Regions from separate parts of the Variovorax sp. 05N34 genome, predicted to be linked through region 2. Evidence: predicted binding sites of a transcription regulator. Region 2 holds the regulator's gene; the other holds the start of a gene.
What was found. Region 2 encodes HrcA, which represses chaperone genes, less so after heat shock. Its sites were predicted from a motif close to TTAGCACTCNNNNNNNNNGAGTGCTAA; they were not measured.
Positions count from the first base shown of each region.

Region 1: groES (co-chaperone GroES) is a predicted target of HrcA. The motif match lies at 4,992-5,018, and genes of this name have one in related genera.

Region 1 is NZ_JBFTNI010000007.1:124,607-133,289, reverse strand. It holds gene AC1DMA_RS19635 (hypothetical protein) at 98-394, shown strand; gene AC1DMA_RS19630 (ATP-dependent nuclease) at 448-2,154, shown strand; gene AC1DMA_RS19625 (UvrD-helicase domain-containing protein) at 2,147-3,580, shown strand; gene AC1DMA_RS19620 (helix-turn-helix domain-containing protein) at 4,068-4,298, shown strand; gene groES (co-chaperone GroES) at 5,096-5,386, shown strand; gene groL (chaperonin GroEL) at 5,435-7,087, shown strand; gene AC1DMA_RS19605 (sensor histidine kinase) at 7,166-8,632, opposite strand; gene AC1DMA_RS19600 (response regulator transcription factor) at 8,629-8,683, opposite strand, start outside.
Region 2 is NZ_JBFTNI010000003.1:11,800-22,353, forward strand. It holds gene AC1DMA_RS08995 (PP2C family protein-serine/threonine phosphatase) at 1-413, opposite strand, end outside; gene AC1DMA_RS09000 (serine/threonine protein kinase) at 410-1,417, opposite strand; gene AC1DMA_RS09005 (YicC/YloC family endoribonuclease) at 1,508-2,425, shown strand; gene gmk (guanylate kinase) at 2,437-3,057, shown strand; gene rpoZ (DNA-directed RNA polymerase subunit omega) at 3,093-3,296, shown strand; gene AC1DMA_RS09020 (RelA/SpoT family protein) at 3,389-5,641, shown strand; gene greB (transcription elongation factor GreB) at 5,653-6,228, opposite strand; tRNA gene AC1DMA_RS09030 (tRNA-Arg) at 6,918-6,994, opposite strand; tRNA gene AC1DMA_RS09035 (tRNA-Ile) at 7,075-7,151, opposite strand; gene hrcA (heat-inducible transcriptional repressor HrcA) at 7,207-8,211, opposite strand; gene AC1DMA_RS09045 (NAD kinase) at 8,240-9,136, shown strand; gene recN (DNA repair protein RecN) at 9,138-10,554, shown strand, end outside.

The DNA.
Region 1 (8,683 bases), on a different contig from region 2:
GGACGTTGCGGTGTCCCTCATGGAGAAGACCGTCACGAAGGGGGCAAGGTGGTCATATCAGTAAAACGGCAAGAAGGTCATGCTGAGCGATAGGAGCATGGTGGCCTTCGCCCACTTCTTGGGTGGCTGGGAGCGGGTTGCCTACGAATTCGGTTGCAAGGCCATTCACTTGTCCGATCTTCATGCCTACCAGGCGGGCGACCCCATGAAAAACCTGAGCGAGCATGAGAGGCAGGAGATTTCTCAGTATCTGAGCAGCTACCACGGTTACGACGGCAAAGATCTGACCATGGACGACATGGTTTCTTACCTGCCCAACGTCATGGAAAAGATCAGCAGCAACGTGGAGTTTTATCTGGAGGAACTGGAAGAGCGCTATGTGCATGCCGGCTGAGTTTGTCGGCACATGGCCTCTTCGGTTCGAATCAACACTAGGGAGCGGGCTTCGTGAGAATCAGAAAAATATCGATCAGGAACTTTCGCGGAGTCAACGACCTTGACTGGAGCCTTCCGACAGCGGACATCTTTTGTCTCATTGGGAAGGGCGACTCGTCCAAATCCACGATCCTTGAGGCAATCAGGTATGCGTTCCATCCTCAGTGGAACCTGACCCTCAGCGACTCGGATTTCTACACGGGCAAGGTAGAAAACGCCATTGTCATTGAGGTGTCCATAGGCGATCTCGTTGAAGACTTCCTCTCCCTCAACATGTACGGCCAGTACCTGCGAGGTTGGGACGCCAAGACCGGCAAGCTCGTTGACGAGGCCGACGACGCTCTTGAATCCGTCCTGACAATCCGCCTCACTGTCGGCAAGGACTTGGAGCCCAAGTGGCTGGTGGTCTGTGATCGCAATCCTGACGGTGTGCCCTTCAAGCAAGCTGATCGCAACAAGGTCAGCGTGGGCCTGATCGGAGCCTACAGCGAGAGACAACTTTCATGGGCGACAGGCACGGCCTTAGCAAAGCTCACTGAAGCGCAGAGCCTGAACGAGTTGCTTGCCAATGCTTCAAGAACGGCCCGCACCTCGCTTGACGCCGACAGGCCCAACAGCCTGAAGAACTTTGACGCTGCCGCCGTGAAGTCTCAGGAGGTGGCCAAGATTTTAGGTGTGCCTGTCGTGGAAGCCTACAAGGCCCACTTGGACTTGAGTTCGGTGAACCTGAAGGTCGGCGGACTCGCTCTGCATGACGGCGACATTCCGCTTCGCCAGTTGGGATTGGGGTCACGGCGAATGCTGTTGTGCGGCATTCAAAAAATGGGTCTTGAAGAAGGCCATGTGACCCTCTTTGACGAGGTTGAGTTCGGGCTCGAGCCTCACCGCATTTCTCGGCTCTTGAAGCATGTGCGGGAGGACAAGCGGGGTCAGTATTTCTTGACCACCCATTCACCTGCCGTGCTTCGTGAGCTCACCGTCAATGAGCTCTACATTGTCCACAGCAAGGCAGGCACTGTGCGGGTCATCCCCGCCTTCTGCGAAGGCTTGGTGGCCCATGAGGCACAGGGGAAGATTCGATCCAGCGCTGAAGCCTTTCTGTCGAAGAAGGTCGTAGTCTGCGAAGGGGCCACTGAGGTGGGCTTCTTGAGAGGCTTTGACGACTACCAGGTCGGAAAAGGCAATGATCCGTTCTCATACCACGGGGTGTCCTTGTTGAACGCTGGTGGTGCGAGCAAGATTAAAGCATTGGCCGAGGCATTCAAGCTGCTTGGCTATGAGGTCTGCGTCCTTGCTGACGGAGACGCCGAGAAGCAGTTCTCGCCTGCCCATGAAGCGGAGTTGAGAGACAAGGGCATTCCGGTTCATGTGTGGACCGACAGGCTCTCATTGGAGGAACGGGCCTTTCAGGACTTGCCGTGGGCAAGCGTGATCGCCAGTGTGAAGCTTGCCCAAACCGTTCCCAGCTTGACCGTCTATGCCAACGTGCGTTCCAAGTATCAAAAGGAACTCAGTGAAGACGTTGGCACGTGGGCGGAAAGTGCCGATCTGAGACTTGCCATCGGGAAGGCGGCGAAGGGTTGCGACTGGTTCAAGGACATCACCCGAGGCGACTTGTGGGTTCAGGCTATCAGTCCTTCTTTCGGCGATCCCGATTTTTCAAAGAAGGACATTCCTGTGAAGCTCTCCAAGCTCTGGGAATGGGCTGAGCATGTCTGAGGAACTGGCAATCAAGCTCGGTGAATGCACAGGCAAGGGGTATGTCATCGCTCCTGCTGGCTACGGCAAGACGCACTTGATTGCCATGGCGGTGAAGGCGGGAACCCACCGGCAGTTGATCTTGACGCACACGTTCGCCGGGGTCAATTCCATCAAGACGAAGATGAGCACCCTCGGTGTTCCTGCGTCCCGGTACCAGATTGACACCATTGCCAGTTGGTCCCTTCGTCTTTGCCTTGCATACCCGAAGAACTCTGGGTGGAAGATTGAAAACCCAACGAGCAAGCAGTGGGCGACGCTCTATGAGGCATGTTCAACCCTGCTGAAAAAGGACTTCGTTCGCCGTATCGTCAAGGCCACTTACGCCGGCGTTTACGTGGACGAGTACCAAGACTGCTCGGATCTGCAGCATGGTCTTGTGTGTGCCTTGGCCGAAGTGCTGCCTAGCCGCATTCTGGGCGATCCCATGCAGGCCATTTTTGACTTTGACGACGGCAAGCCCGTGGATTGGGACGCTAGCATCTATCCGCATTTCGCCTGCTTGGGTCAGTTGGAGAAGCCATGGCGTTGGGACAATGCGGGACAGCCGTTGTTGGGTGCATGGCTCAAGGCCGCGAGAAAGAGCTTGGAGCAGGGTCAGAAGATCGACCTTATCAACGGCCTGCCTGCATGCGTAAAACGGGCCTACACCGATCCCCAGTACCTGCCCAACAAGCAGTACGCTCTTCTCTGTGAGCACTTAGGCAACACCGCCTCCGTCATTGCCTTGCATGGCGGGGATCAGGAGTCCAAGAACAAGACCCACCGCCTGGCTCGGACCATGGGAGGCCGTTTCTCTTCCATTGAGGAAGTGGAAGGCAAGGCGCTCTTCTCGTTCGTCAAGAAGCTCGATTCCGCCAAGAACACGAAGGCTAGGTTCCTGCACGTCTTGGATTTCGCCAAGGACTGCTTCACTGCCGTCGACAAGACGCTGACCGCTGGCACCAAGCTTGGAAACATTGCCAAGGAGACGAAGGCCACAAAATATCCCAACTTGCTGGCGGCCGCGAACCTGTACCTCACAACGCCGACAAGCAAGAACCTCAAAGCCTTTATCTTGCTGCTGAAGGATAACCCTGAGACTGCGGCCTACCGGCGTGATTTGCTCTACCGCTTCATGAGCGTCCTGAAGTTGCACATTGACGGGGCAGGGGCGACGTTCCTTGAAGCGGCGAACCTGTACCAAGAAGAAATGCGGCACACGGGCAGGCCGATCAGACATCAGAAGCTCATTGGGACGACATTGCTGGTCAAGGGGCTTGAGTACGACCATGCGGTGATTTTGGACGCCGACTCGCTCGGTACCAAAGACCTCTATGTTGCAATAACGAGGGGTGCAAAGTCGTTAACGATCATTTGCAGCGGCGGAACTTTGCCGAGCGTCTAGGGTTGCCGTTGCCAGGATGCCGCGGTTGCGCGGCACGAAACTATCCGGGTGCACCGGCTCCACTTCGCCGCAAGCGGTTGACGACGGCAATGCTAGCGTCGCAGATGCCCGGTCTCAGGACTACCGGTCGTTCGAACATCGGACGTCAAAGACTGTTCTCAGTCTGGAGCCGAACTAGCGGGACTTCGTCTGTGTCTGTAGTCGGGTGTGAAGCGGTCTTTGAGTTGACACAGATCGATCGGCTGCAATCAGTCTTACTCGGACATCCATTCAGGGGCGACTCGCAGTTCCTCAGGGCCAAATGCGCGGCATGAGCAACATCGGTTCCGTCTTGAAGTCTGAGATCTCTCGCGTTGCGCGCAAGCAGAAATGGACAGCCTCAACAAACAAGCTCGCAGTATCCCAGCGAGATCGCCGACTTGACGCGCCAAGTAGCCGGGCGGCACAAGCAGCTCAACCAGTTAGCCCTCAGGCGAAGACCGCTTCGATGATCACCGCCGTCGACGATGCCGAGACGCCTCGTCGCTTCAGCGCCACTCGTTTTGCTGCCCAAAGGGCCGAGCTTGGCTTGTCTGGGGCTTTCTACGGAACGCTTGTGGGCATGAGCGGCGCTACCATTTATCTTTGGGAAAGCCGCGCGCCAACGAACAGCAGCTTCAGCGCTTGGTCGCAGTTCGCGCTCGGCAAGCGCACAGCTCTCGAGAAAGTGAATAAGTAGTCAGTCGACGCTGGACGACATGGAGTTGGCGTGCGGCGTGAGCAGCTACATGCTTCCTACGACAGCGGCTGATTTTCACAATTGGAGCGGCCTGCGCTTGACCGCTCTGTTGAACGCGCCGCCACGTCCAAACTTCACAAGCTTCCGCAAGTTCTGCTCCGACTCTCAACCAATTCGGCAGGGAGAGCGCTTGCTTGACCGCTCTCCCAATCGCACCAGCGACATGATGGTGATCGTCGCCCCTTCTTGACCGCACTGACCGACCATGCTGCTGTCCGCACCCCGGGGATTTGAGGTTTCGGCAGTTGTAACCGACCAGCGATTGGATGGAATTTTCCGACGGATGTTGATTAACCGCGACAGACCTCAATACTCCCCAACAAAGGGGACATGCCGCGCTAGCCTCTCCGCCGCGGCCACGCTCTTCGCCAAATCGCGCGGCATGTCCACGTTCCATACACCGGACCTCCTCTGGCCCGAAAGGCGCCTGTTCGTCGAAGCCCAGGGCCTCCAGGGCTGAGTGGCTAGCTAGGTATTTCCCCTAGCAGGCACCGCAAGAGTCCCCTACCGCGGGAGGCCATGTGCGCACGTGTTCAGAACTGAGAGAGAAAAGTTCAGGACTGATTGAGAATCGACATCACGATCTGCTCTTCAACGCGCGCGCTCTTGAAACCGGGCAAAACACCCTTATGATTAGCACTCGTCGAAGTTGAGTGCTAACAGCACCGCACTTCGCGATGCGGAGCCGGCACCATGCCGGCTTCGGACCAAACCCCCGTTTCTTATCAGGAGATGCAATGAAACTTCGTCCTTTGCACGATCGCGTGATCGTCAAGCGCATTGAAAGCGAAACCAAGACCGCCTCGGGCATCGTGATCCCCGACAACGCCGCGGAAAAGCCCGATCAGGGTGAAGTCCTGGCGGTCGGTCCTGGCAAGAAGAACGACAAGGGCGACCTCGGGGCGATGAGCGTCAAGGTTGGCGACCGCGTCCTCTTCGGCAAGTACAGCGGCCAGACCGTCAAGGTCGATGGCGACGAACTGCTGGTCATGAAGGAAGACGACCTGTTCGCAGTCGTCGAGAAGTAATTTCTCACCCTTCATCCCTCTCATCCAACTGAATCTCGGAGAAAACTCATGGCAGCAAAAGACGTAGTCTTCGGCGGCGAAGCCCGCGCGCGCATGGTCGAAGGTGTGAACATCCTCGCCAACGCAGTCAAGGTCACCCTGGGTCCCAAGGGCCGCAACGTGGTCCTCGAGCGCTCCTTCGGCGCCCCCACCGTGACCAAGGACGGCGTGTCCGTCGCCAAGGAAATCGAACTCAAGGACAAGCTCCAGAACATGGGCGCCCAGCTCGTGAAGGAAGTGGCCTCCAAGACTTCGGACAACGCCGGTGACGGCACCACCACCGCGACCGTGCTGGCACAAGCCATCGTTCGCGAAGGTTTCAAGCTGGTGGCTGCCGGCATGAACCCGATGGACCTGAAGCGCGGCATCGACAAGGCAGTGACCGCCCTGGTCGCCGAGCTGAAGAAGGCTTCCAAGGCCACCACGACCTCGAAGGAAATCGCGCAAGTCGGCTCGATCTCGGCCAACAGCGACGAAACCATCGGCAAGCTCATCGCTGACGCAATGGACAAGGTTGGCAAGGAAGGCGTGATCACCGTTGAAGACGGCAAGTCGCTCGACAGCGAACTCGACGTCGTCGAAGGCATGCAGTTCGACCGCGGTTACCTGTCGCCCTACTTCATCAACAACCCCGAAAAGCAAAGCGCGATTCTGGAAAACCCGTTCGTGCTGCTGTTCGACAAGAAGATCAGCAACATCCGCGACCTGCTGCCCACGTTGGAGCAAGTGGCAAAGGCCGGCCGTCCGCTGCTGATCATTGCCGAAGAAGTCGAAGGCGAAGCCCTGGCGACGCTGGTCGTGAACACGATCCGCGGCATCCTGAAGGTCGTGGCCGTCAAGGCACCTGGCTTCGGCGACCGCCGCAAGGCCATGCTCGAAGACATCGCCATCCTGACGGGCGGCAAGGTCATCGCTGAAGAAGTCGGCCTGACCCTCGAGAAGGTGACGCTGGCTGACCTCGGCCAAGCCAAGCGCATCGAAGTGGGCAAGGAAAACACCATCATCATCGACGGTTCGGGCGCCGCTGCCGACATCGAAGCCCGCGTGAAGCAAGTCCGCGTGCAGATCGAAGAAGCGACCAGCGACTACGACCGCGAAAAGCTGCAAGAGCGCGTGGCCAAGCTGGCCGGCGGCGTGGCAGTGATCAAGGTTGGCGCTGCCACCGAAGTCGAAATGAAGGAAAAGAAGGCTCGCGTCGAAGACGCCCTGCACGCCACCCGCGCTGCAGTGGAAGAAGGCGTGGTTGCCGGTGGTGGCGTGGCCCTGCTGCGCGCCAAGCAAGCCGTGGGCGACAAGCTCAAGGGCGACAACGCTGATCAGGACGCCGGTATCAAGCTGGTGCTCAAGGCCATCGAAGCGCCTCTGCGCGAGATCGTCAACAACGCCGGCGGCGAAGCCAGCGTGGTCGTGAACGCTGTGTTGGCCGGCAAGGGCAACTACGGCTTCAACGCCGCCAACGACACCTACGGCGACATGCTCGAACTGGGCATCCTGGACCCGACCAAGGTGACCCGCACCGCACTGCAAAACGCCGCTTCGGTTTCCTCGCTGCTGCTGACGACCGAAGCCATGGTCGCCGACGCACCGAAGGAAGAAGCCGGCGCTGGCGGCGGCATGCCAGACATGGGCGGCATGGGTGGCATGGGCGGCATGGGGATGTAATCCCGGCCCGGCTTCCAGCCAGTCCAAAAAGCCCCGAGGCGTGAGCCCCGGGGCTTTTTTTCGTCTGAAATGCGGCTCTCAGGTGCTCAGCAGAAAAGAAAACACGGCCCCTTTGTCGACACGCGGCAGCAAGCGGATGTCACTGCCATGCAGCTGGAGGATGCGCTTCACGATCACCAGCCCCAGCCCACCGCTTCGGCCTCCCGCCGACGAGAACATCGGCCGCGTGAAGATGGCGGTGCGAAGCTCGCTCGGAATACCCGGCCCGGTGTCGCTGATCTCGACCTGCACGCCGGCCTTGTCCTGGCGCAACTGCACCATGATCTCGCCGCCAGCGGGTGTGTGGCGGATGGCGTTGTCCAGCAGGTTGGTCAGCACGCGTTCGATCATGCCGAGGTCTGCCGACACGCCGGGCAGGTCCGGTGCAATGTCGGCCACCAGCCGTTGATGCCGCGCCTCGGCGGCCAGCTCGAACTTCTGGAACACGTCCTGCACAAGGTCAGCGAGCGCGAATTGCTCCTTCTCGAGTTTGACCACGCCATATTCCAGTCGCGCCAGTTCGAAGAGCTCCTGCGAAAGCCGGGTGACCTTGCGACTCTGTGCCAGCGCGATTTCGAGGTAACGGCGCCTTTCCGCCGTGTCGAGCGTGTCGGCCTTGATCAACAGCGTCTCGAGGTAGCCGTGCAGTGACGTCAGCGGCGTGCGCAGGTCGTGCGAGATGTTGGCGAACAGCTCGCGCCGCTGCTGGTCCTGCTGCGTGAGTTCGCGCCATTGCTCGGCGATTCGCCGCGTCATCTGCGCGAAGGCCTGGGCAAGCGTGGCGATCTCGTCTCCTCCGCGGCCGACGCGCTCGAACGCCGGTTCCACATCCTGGAGCGCCGCCACGCCATCGTTCTCGAACTTGCGCACCGCACCGGTCAACTCGCGCAAGGGCCGGGTGATGAGCCGAAAAGCCACCAATCCTGCAATCAGGCCCAGCAGGGCGACCAGCGCCACGGACCACAGTGTCGTGCGCAATACATTGCTCGCCACAGCGTCCGCCAGCAGCGCGTCACGCTCTTCGCCCGACAGGACCACGTAGACATAGCCGACCTCCTGCCCGCCCACCCGCAACGGCGCGGCGCTGAATACCTTGCGCGTGCCATTGCCGCGCGGATCGTCACCCAGGACCGGCAATGGCGCGCCGTCGAGCAACCGCCGTATCGGCGCCATATCGACGCGGTCGCGCTTCAGATGTCCGGGCGGGGCCGCCTGCCCTTGGATGCGGCCATCGAGCCCCAGCAGGTAAAGCTCGACGCTGGGATTCACGGCCATCAGCTTGTCGAAAAGGTCGCTCACCGCCGCAGGGTTGGGCCCGTCGCGCTCCATCAACGTCGAGTTCTCGGCAATGTGCGCAGCCAGGCCGAGCGAAAGCCGCTGCGTCACCTCCTGCTCGTAGCGGCTGCTCGCATGCATCTGCAGCCAGATCGAGGCACTGCAGCACGCCAGCAGCAGCACGGCAAAGACCACCGAGATGCGGCGCGACAAGCTTGCATGCAGGCTCATGGTCCGGCCTCCTGCGGCGCCAGCTTGTAGCCGCGCCCCCAGACGGTGAGG
Region 2 (10,554 bases):
GAGTGGTCGCGGGTGCGCATGAGGAGTTCGCCGTCGCGCACAACATACAGACGCGAATCGCCGCAGTGAATCCAGGTGGCGGTCGTGCCCTGGATCACCGCCGCCACGACGGTTGTACGAGGTGTGTCGAGCATGCCCTTGTTGCCGGCATACCGCATGATCTGCTGGTGAGCCGCCATCACGGACGACGTCAGGAATGCCTTCACGTCCTTCACGATCGGCCGCGCTTCACGTTGATACAGCGCCGCTATGGTCTGCAGGGCCAATTGCGCCGCGACTTCGCCTTCCGGATGTCCGCCCATGCCGTCTGCCAAAACGAACAATCCTGATTCACGGGTGTAGCAGTAGCCCATGCGGTCTTCATTCTTGAGACGACCGCCCTTGCGGCTGACCTGAAAGACAGAAAATTTCATGCGGGGCGGGTGGTCGGTGCTGCCGCTTTGGGCAACCCCTTCTTTTCAAATGAACGCATGTTGTCTATGGAAAGTCTTACTTTTTCACCGACCGTGAGCTTGGTATAGCGGCGCTCCCCCTCCCGGCTCAACTCCTTCTGCAGGGCGAAAACGGACTGCGGACGCGAAAGCGGATCGAGCGACATGCACCACTCGACCACCTCGATAAGGTTGTCCGAGTAGATGCCGCGCAGCCGGGACAGCGAAAGGCCGAGGCGATCTTTTTCGATGCGCTGCGGCGCGTCGTTCGGCGGATACCCCTGCATGCACGCGTAGATGCACGCGCCGATGGCGTAGATGTCCGTCCAGGGGCCCATGGATGAGTCGCGGCGGTACATCTCAGGCGCCGCGAATCCGGGCGTGTACATCGGCCGGATGAAATTGCCTTCCTTGGACAGCACTTCGCGCGCCGCGCCGAAATCGATCATTACCGCCCGGTCGTCGTCGGTCACGAAGATGTTGGCCGGCTTGATGTCCAGATGCAGCATCTTGTGCTGATGAACGATGCGCAAGCCACGGAGGATTTCGTCGAATAACGAGCGAATCGTGGATTCGCGGAAGACCTTTTGCTTTTTGAGGTCGCGCGCGGTGACGATGAAGTCCTGCAGGGTCGCACCCTCCAGATAATTCATGACCATGTAGACCGTCTCGTTCTCGCGGAAAAAATTGAGAACGCTCACGACCGAGGCATGCGAGATCTGCGCGAGCGAACGACCTTCTTCGAAGAAGCTCTTCAGTCCAAGGCGGTAAAGTGAAAGCTTTTCGGGCGGGACCTGCGGCGCCAGTTCGCCGGTGCCCCGCGTGGCGAGGGACGACGGAAGATATTCCTTGATGGCAACCTGCTGGCCACTATGGTCGACGGCGAGGTAGACAACACCAAAACCACCCGCCGAAAGCCGGCGCACGACGCGATAACCGCCAATGACCGTGTCTGGCAGCAAGGGCGAAGGTTTGACCTTTGACATAATCCGGGAGTTTCGCCCGAAGGCGATGGTGCGGCAAGCGAACGCCGTGCCGACGTCACGGTGCAAACAACAGATTCACAGCGAGGCGCAATGCCAGTTTACAGCATGACCGGCTATGCCAGCGGGCAAAACAGCCCTGCAGGCGGCCACCCAGAAGCCGAGGCGCGCCCTCCCGCCGGAGCTCGTCTCGGGGTCGAGATCCGCTCCGTCAACAGCCGTTTTCTCGACCTGACTTTCAAGTTGCCCGAGGAACTGCGCCAGCACGAACCGGCGCTGCGCGAGGTCATTACCAAGCAGCTCAAGCGCGGCAAGGTCGAAGTCCGTGCTGCAATTGAATCGACGGCAGCCGCAGGGGTGGGCGAGCCCTCGGCAAAGTTGCTGCAACGCCTCAATGGCGTGCAGGACCAGATCAAGTCGTGGCTGCCCAGCGCTCGGGATCTCAGCGTCGCGGATGTTCTGCGGCTCGCCTCGGGCGACAGCGCGATAAGGGGCGACTGGGGTCCGGAGATCACCGCATTGACAGAGAAGACGTTGAAGGCCCTGATGTCTGCCAGGGAGCGCGAAGGCTCCCGTCTCGCCCGCATGCTGCAAGATCATCTTGAGCAATTGCGCGGGCTCGCGATGCAGGCGTTGCCGTTGGTGCCCATGCTCGTGGAGCAGCAGCGCACACGCTTCCTCGAGCGCTGGCAGGAAGCCATGGGTCTGAGCGGCGGCGCCACGCCCCCAGATGCGGCACAGGATCGTGCATTGACCGAGGCCACTGCTTTCGCGATCCGCATCGACGTCGCGGAAGAACTGACCCGGTTGAACTCCCATCTCGACGAGATCGAGCGCCTTGTCAAGAAAGGCGGAGAAATCGGCAAGCGGCTCGACTTTCTGATTCAGGAATTGCATCGCGAAGCCAATACGCTGGGCTCGAAATCCGCGACCCTCGAACTCACGCGCATCGGCGTGGACATGAAAGTCCTCATCGAGCAAATGCGCGAGCAGGTCCAGAACATCGAATAGAGAACCAGCGAATGGACTACCCCGGCAACATCTTCGTGGTCGCTGCGCCGAGCGGCGCGGGCAAATCGAGTCTGGTCAAGGCGTTGATGGAACTCGATTCGGCTGTGCAACCTTCGGTCTCACACACGACCCGTCCCCCGAGGGGTCAGGAAAAGCACGGCCGGGAATACTTTTTCGCGTCCCACTCAGAGTTTGACGCCATGGTGGCCGCTGAAGCTTTCGTCGAATGGGCGCACGTTCATGGCCAGCGCTACGGCACGTCTAAAAAAGCCATCGAAGAGCGTATTGCGCAAGGCGCAGACGTCATTCTCGAGATCGATTTCCAGGGAGCGCTGCAGATCCGGAAGACATTCTCGAACGCCGTGATGATCTTCATTCTTCCCCCTAGCTGGGAGGAGCTGCGCTCCCGGCTCGAGCGGCGCGGGGAGGACAGCGCCTCGGTCATCGAGCTGCGATTGAAAAACGCAGCAGAAGAAATGGCCAGGGCCAGCGAATTTGATTTCGTTATAATTAACGAGGTTTTTGAGCGCGCACTTTTCGATCTGAAAGCGATCGTCCACGCTCAGCGGCTTCGCTATTCTGCACAGCGCCGCATACGTGCAAGCACCTTTGCCGCACTGAACATTCCCTGATCCGCCAACCGTCAGCCCACCGCCGAAAGATCCTCATGGCCCGCATCACCGTCGAAGATTGCCTGCAACAAATCCCGAATCGTTTTCAACTCGTGCTGGCCGCGACCTACCGCGCCCGCATGCTGAGCCAGGGACACGCCCCGAAGATTGAAAGCAAGAACAAACCAGGCGTGACCGCGCTTCGTGAAATCGCCGAAGGCAAGATCGGTCTGGAAATGCTCAAAAAGGTCCCCGGCTGACCTGATGCAGACAAGCAACAAGGAAGCACCGCATGCGGTGCTTTTTTTATGCCTGAATGCGTCGACCCGGCTGCCACGCTAAAGTGGCAGTTATGAGTGCGGTCGTCAAGCCCCAATCCGAGGCTCCTCGAAGCCCCCAGCCGAGTCCGGCGGCGCTGAATGCGGCCGCCGCGAGCTTCGCCGCGCTGACCGACCGGCTTGACTATCTTGGCGCCGAGGACATCGACCAAGTTCGCCGCGCCTATCGCTTCGCCGACGAAGCGCATCTGGGCCAGCTGCGCAACAGCGGCGAGCCCTACATTACGCATCCGATTGCAGTCGCTGCCCAATGCGCAGAATGGAAGCTCGACGCGCAGGCCTTGATGGCGGCTCTGCTGCATGACGCGATCGAAGACTGCGGGGTGACCAAGTCAGAACTGATTGAACGCTTCGGAGCCCCTGTTGCGGAGCTGGTCGACGGTCTCACCAAGCTCGACAAACTCCGCTTCAATACGCGCGAAGAAAACCAGGCGGAGTCATTCCGCAAGATGCTTCTTGCCATGGCGCGGGATGTGCGGGTCATCCTGGTCAAGCTCGCTGACCGGACGCACAACATGCGTACGCTGGACGACGCGCCGCGCGAAAAATGGGCGCGCATCTCGCGCGAAACGCTCGAAATCTACGCACCTATCGCGCATCGGTTGGGCCTCAACCAAACCTACAGGGAGCTGCAGGACTTGTCCTTTCGGCACCTGCGTCCGTGGCGCTACGCCATTCTTGCCAAAGCGGTCGCGAAAGCCCGGGGACGACGTCGAGACCTTATCCAGAAGGTTCAGCAGGAAGTAGAGACAGCCTTTGCCAACGCGTCGATGAGCGTACGCATCGCAGGGCGCGAAAAAACCCTTTATTCGATTTACCGGAAGATGGACGAAAAGCACCTGAGCTTCGCCCAGGTCACCGATATTTATGGTTTCCGGCTGATCGTGCCCAGCGTGATTTCCTGCTACACGGGGCTTGGCATCCTGCACCAGATGTACAAGCCGCTGCCCGGCAAATTCAAGGACCACATCGCGATCGCCAAGCTCAACGGCTATCAGTCGCTCCACACCACCCTGGTGGGGCCAGCCGGCGTGAACGTCGAATTCCAATTGCGGACCGAAGCCATGCACGTGGTCGCCGAATCGGGCGTCGCGGCGCATTGGCTCTACAAGGCCGCGGAGCCAACGGCGCCGACCAGCGAGCGGCTGGGTGCCAAGTGGCTCCAGTCGCTGCTCGACATCCAGGATGAGACGCGCGACGCGGCCGAATTCTGGGATCACGTCAAGGTCGATCTCTTTCCTGATGCGGTCTATGTCTTCACGCCGAAGAGTCAGATCATGGCGCTCCCGCGTGGCGCGACCGTGGTGGACTTTGCCTATGCGATTCACAGCAACATCGGCGACCACACCTCGGCCGCGCGCATCAACGGCGATCAGGTTCCGCTTCGCACCGAACTCAAGAACGGAGACGTCGTGGAGATCATCACGGCGCCCGTTTCGACGCCCAATCCCGCGTGGCTCGGCTTCGTGCGGACCGGCCGGGCGCGCTCCAAGATTCGTCACTACCTCAAGACGCTCGCGCATGCAGAGTCCGAAGGGTTGGGCGAAAAGCTGCTGGCGCAGGCTCTGCGCGCCGAAGGTCTCGGGAATCTGCCGGTCGACGACGCCGAGCATCAACAACTGTGGGAAAAGCTCCTGCGGTTCACCGGCAACCGAACGCGGGCCGAATTGCTGACCGACATCGGACTGGGCAAGCGCATCGCAAGCATTGTGGCAAAGCGGTTGATGGCGCTGATGGCCGAACGTGGCGAAAAGCCCGATGCGCTGATGCTGAGTCGTGAGCGATTCGCGGCGCATGATGCCGTTTCGCAAGGCGCTGTCACGCTGGACGGCAGCGAAAACTCATCCGTGCGCTTCGCACTTTGCTGTCGCCCTATTCCGGGCGACCCGATCGTGGGCTATCTCGGGCACGGCGAAGGCCTGGTCGTGCACACGGAGGAATGCGGTGTCGGCCAGCGTCTGCGCTACAAGGACAGCGAACGATTCTTCGCGGTCGAATGGGCAGATGATCCGGTCCGGGCTTTTGAAACGGGAGTGGTCATTACCGTTCGCAACGACAAGGGCGTATTGGCGCGGGTCGCCGCTACGCTCGCGGATACCGAGGCCGACATCACGCACGTGGAGATGGCGGATGAGACTCCGCAGGACTCCACCGATTTGCGCTTCGTGATCGCGGTGCGCGACCGCACGCACCTCGACGTCGTATTGCGCGCTGTTCGGCGGACCTCCTCAGTCCTTGCCGCTACCCGGACGGTGCCGGTCCCCTGAATCTCAGCGGCTCAATGGGGTCCGTCCGAAGGCGGCGGATAGCTCACCGACAGCACTTCGATCTCATGCACGCCGCCCGGCGTGGCGAGTTTGACGACATCTCCCTCTCTGGTTTTGAGGAGCGCGCGCGCGATCGGCGAAATCCAGCTGACTTGTGACTGAGCGCTATCGGCTTCATCGATGCCAAGAATCGTGACCGAACGTTCGTCGCCGTTCTCGTCCGCATACAGCACGGTCGAACCGAAGAACACCTGGTCGCTGCCGTGATGCACTGACGGATCGGTGACTTCGGCGACCTCGAGCCGTTTGGTGAGAAAACGAATCCTGCGGTCGATCTCGCGCAGGCGCTTCTTGCCGTAAAGGTAGTCGCCGTTCTCCGAGCGATCTCCATTCTTCGCGGCCCAATGGACCGCTTCGACCACCTTCGGACGCTCCGTGTCCATCAAATCGAGCAATTCGGATCGCAGCCGCGCGTAACCAGCCGGCGTGATGTAGTTCTTGCCGCCGGCCGGAAGCGGAGGCAGAGCGCTGCCTTCTCCGCTTTCATCGTCGTCGGCGTCGTTTTCTTTCGTGAATGCCTTGCTCATTGCTCCAGCCTTCGACCCACAGGAAAATCGGGCGCCGGTTGTATCACACCGGGCGATCGTCGGTCGCTGGAAATTGCCCTTGCCAGAGGGCCGCAGGGTCAGCCAGACTGCTGCTCGGGCGCGGACGCGTCTGAGGTGTCCGAGACTGGCAGGGACTGCTCGACTTGCCGAGAGATGTCCGGAACAACCAATCTCTTCCCTTGCTCTCCAAGAGCAATGCCCTTGACGAGATGGCGCGGCAAATGATGTGTTCGCTTCAGGCGAGAAAGTGCCTCGCTGCGAGCAGGCTCGGAGACTGGCAGGAACATTTGCAATGAGCTCATCTTGTTGTCCCCAAAGAAGGCCAGGAAGGAAACGTGGGACCCTCCATCTGATGGATAGAGGGTAGTCACTCCAAGCAGCGCTGGCTTCGCCGTCAACGATTATGGCCGCGGGTAAAAGGCTTGGCGCTTTCGGCCCTGAGCGCGGTAGTGTCAACGGCATAGTCGGCCGGGAGCGCCACTTACATCAGGTGACGTAGTTCTGGACACAAGCGGCCGGAGACGCTCACAATGAACGCTCTCCTCTGGACTCCAAGGTCCTTTCGCCCGCTTCGGCGGGCTTTTTCATGCGCCGGGAAGAACCTGCGAATACGGCCGCACCAAAGAAAAAGGGTTAGCTCGCGTCAACGAGCTAACCCTTTATTGAGATGGTGCGGCTGGCAGGAATTGAACCCACGACCCCTTGGTTCGTAGCCAAGTACTCTATCCAACTGAGCTACAGCCGCACAGCTTGCAAGTATAGCATTCAAAACTGGACACTTTTTCTCGATCCAGAGCTTCACGCAAGGCAAAGAAAAAAACGGGGTGGTAGGCCGTGCTGGGCTTGAACCAGCGACCAACGGATTATGAGTCCGCTGCTCTAACCAACTGAGCTAACGGCCCACGCGATCCGGATTCTAGTGGGACACAGGCGCGCACTCCTGCTTCCTTTACTTCGCTACTTCCGATGGCTCAAAGCGTTCGTGACGAGCTTCGACGTGATGTCGACGATCTGGATCATCCGGTCGTACGGCATTCGAGTCGGGCCGATGACGCCCAAGGTCCCCACTACTTGACCATCGACCTCGTAGTTCGCGCTCACGATCGAGAGGTCGTCGAACGGCACGACCTGGCTTTCGCCGCCGATGAAGATGCGCACACCTTCGGCCTGGCTGGAAACGTCCAGCAGACGCATCAACTGGGCCTTTTGCTCGAACAGTTCGAAAGCACGACGCAAATGGCCCATGTCGCTGGAGAAATCGGTGACCGCAAGTAAATTGCGCTCTCCGGAGATCACTACTTCGTCCTGCGCCTCGGTCAGGACTTCCGAGCTCACTTTGACGGCCGCCTGCATCAGTTCCGCGATTTCGCCGCGCAGTTGCTCGACTTCCGACTGCAGTCGGTCGCGCACCTGCTCGATCGACAGCCCCGCATAGTGGGCGTTGATGTAGTTCGATGCCTCCACTAGCTGCGATTGCGAATAGTCGGCCTCGGGAAAGATGACCCTGTTCTGCACGTCGCCGTCCGGCGAGACGATGATCACAAGCAATCGGCGATCGGAAAGCCGGAGAAATTCGATCTGCCTGAAGATGGAGGCGCGCCGCGGGGCCATGACAACCCCGACGAATTGCGAAAGGCTCGACAGCAAGTTCGCGGCATTGGCGATGACCTTCTGCGGCTGGTCCGGGGCAAGGCTTGGCGCGGCGAGGTGTTCACGTTGCGCCGTCAGCATGGTGTCGACAAAAAGCCGATAGCCGCGTGCCGTGGGGATGCGGCCTGCCGACGTATGTGGGCTTGCGATCAAGCCGAGGGTCTCGAGGTCGGACATCACGTTGCGGATCGTCGCGGGCGAAAGATCCAGTCCAGAGGCGCGAGACAGAGTGCGGGAGCCGACGGGCTGGCCCTCGGCGATATAGCGCTCGACGAGTGTCTTCAGCAGCAACTTGGCGCGATCGTCCAGCATCGGGCAATTTTAATGTTGTAATTTGTAGATGGGCCCTCGCTTTCGTCACGTCGCACTCATTGGCAAGTACCAGGCTTCTGGTGCTCGGGCGCAATGCGGCGCTCTCGACGAAGTCATGGAGGGCATCGGCGCGTTCCTCGAATCACAAGGCTGCACTGTCTTTGTCGAGCAGTCCCAGGCGGAAATCGTCGAAGTGAGCCGCTACAAGGCGCTCACCGTCGAAGAAATCGGGGAAGAGTGCGACCTCGGCCTGGTGGTCGGAGGCGACGGAACCATGCTCGGCATCGGACGGCAGCTCGCGCCATACGGTGTTCCACTGATCGGCATCAACCGGGGGCGCCTCGGGTTCATCACCGACATCGCACTGGACAACTACCAGGCGACGCTGATTCCAATGCTTGCCGGCGAATACGAAGAGGACCACCGCAGCCTCATGCACGCGCAGGTAATGCGCGACGGCGTGTCGGTCTTCGACGCCCAAGCCATGAACGACGTGGTCGTGAATCGCGGCGCCACATCCGGAATGGTGGAATTGCGAGTAACGGTCGGCCGTCATTTCGTGGCGAACCAGCGGGCAGACGGAATGATCATTGCGTCGCCGACGGGGTCGACTGCCTATGCGCTGTCGGCGGGCGGGCCTTTGTTGCATCCGGCTGTCCCAGGCTGGATCCTTGTGCCAATCGCACCGCACACCCTTTCCAACCGCCCGATCCTGCTCCCGGATGCAGAAGAAATCTCCATCGAGCTCGTTGGCGGACGGGACGCGAGTGCCAATTTCGATATGCAATCCCTCGCATCGCTGGTCATCGGAGATCGGGTCCTTGTGCGCCGCTCGGACTACCGCGTGCGGTTCCTGCACCCCCGAGGCTGGAGCTACTTCGACACGCTGCGCAAGAAACTGCATTGGAACGAAGGAGGTTCCTGACATGGCATTGCGCCGTATCGCATTGCGCGACTTCGTGATCGTGCGCGCCCTCGAAATCGATCTCTCCAAGGGCTTTACCGTCCTCACCGGTGAAACCGGCGCAGGCAAATCGATCCTGGTCGACGCGCTTCAACTCGCGCTTGGCAATCGCGCAGACGCCGGTGCCGTGCGCGAAGGTGCCGACCGCCTGGACGTCAGCGCAGAATTCGACGCCGACCCGGCGCTGAGTCCCTGGATGGACGAAGGCGGATTCGAGGCTGGCGATTCCCTGCTCCTTCGAAGGACAGTCGATCTACAGGGGCGCAGCCGCGGTTGGATCAACGGCAGTCCCGCCACCGCCACGCAGTTGCGTGAACTCGGCGACCACCTGCTCGACATCCATGGTCAGCATGCGTGGCAAAGCCTGACTCGTCCTGATGCGGTTCGAGGTCTGCTCGATGCCTATGCGGGCGTCACGACCACCACACTGGAAGCTGCATGGCACGCCTGGCGGCAAGCCATTTCCGCACTGGAAACCGCGCGATCGGCGCAGGATTCCCTGCAGCGCGAGCGTGAGCGGCTCCAGTGGCAAGTCGCCGAGGTCATGAAACTCGACCCTGGCACGGACGAGTGGGAAGAGCTTTCGGCGAGCCATGCGCGCATCTCCAATGCCCAGGCCCTCATTGAAGCCGCCGAGGGCGCATGCTCCGCCCTCGAAGACGACGACGGCGGAGCGCTGTCCGCGCTGAGCCGTGCGGTGACGCTGCTGCAGAACTGCGATCACATCGAACCCGAGTTCAAGGTTCTAGGCGAGGTTCTGGCCTCGAGCGTCGCGCAAGCCGCGGATGCCGCTCACTCGCTGCACGGCTATCTCCGGCAGGCTGACACGGACCCCGAGAAGCTCGCCGAACTGGACGAGCGGATGGGTCTCTGGATGTCGCTTGCCAGGCGCTACCGGCGGCAACCTGCCGAGCTTCCGGTCTTGCTGTCCGGGTGGCAGTCCGAGTTGGAAGCGCTCGATGCCCAAAGTGACATCGGTGCGCTCGAACGTGCCGAACTGGCTTCGCAACAAGCGTACATGAAAGAAGCGAAGGCCTTGGGCAAGGCGCGCAAGCAGGCCGCACCGCGGCTCGCGCAGGCGGTCACGCAGGCCATGCAAGAGCTTGGAATGAAAGGCGGCCGGTTCGAAGTGGCACTTCAACCGCTGGCGCAACCCGGCAGGTCGGGCCTCGAAGACATCGCATTCCTGGTCAGCGGGCATGCGGGCAGCACGCCGCGCTCTATCGGCAAAGTGGCCTCCGGCGGCGAGTTGTCGCGCATTGCGTTGGCCATCGCCGTGACCACCAGTGAACTCGGCGAGGCGCAGACCCTCATCTTCGACGAGGTGGATGCCGGCGTCGGCGGCGCGGTCGCTGAAACCGTCGGGCGACTCATGAGGC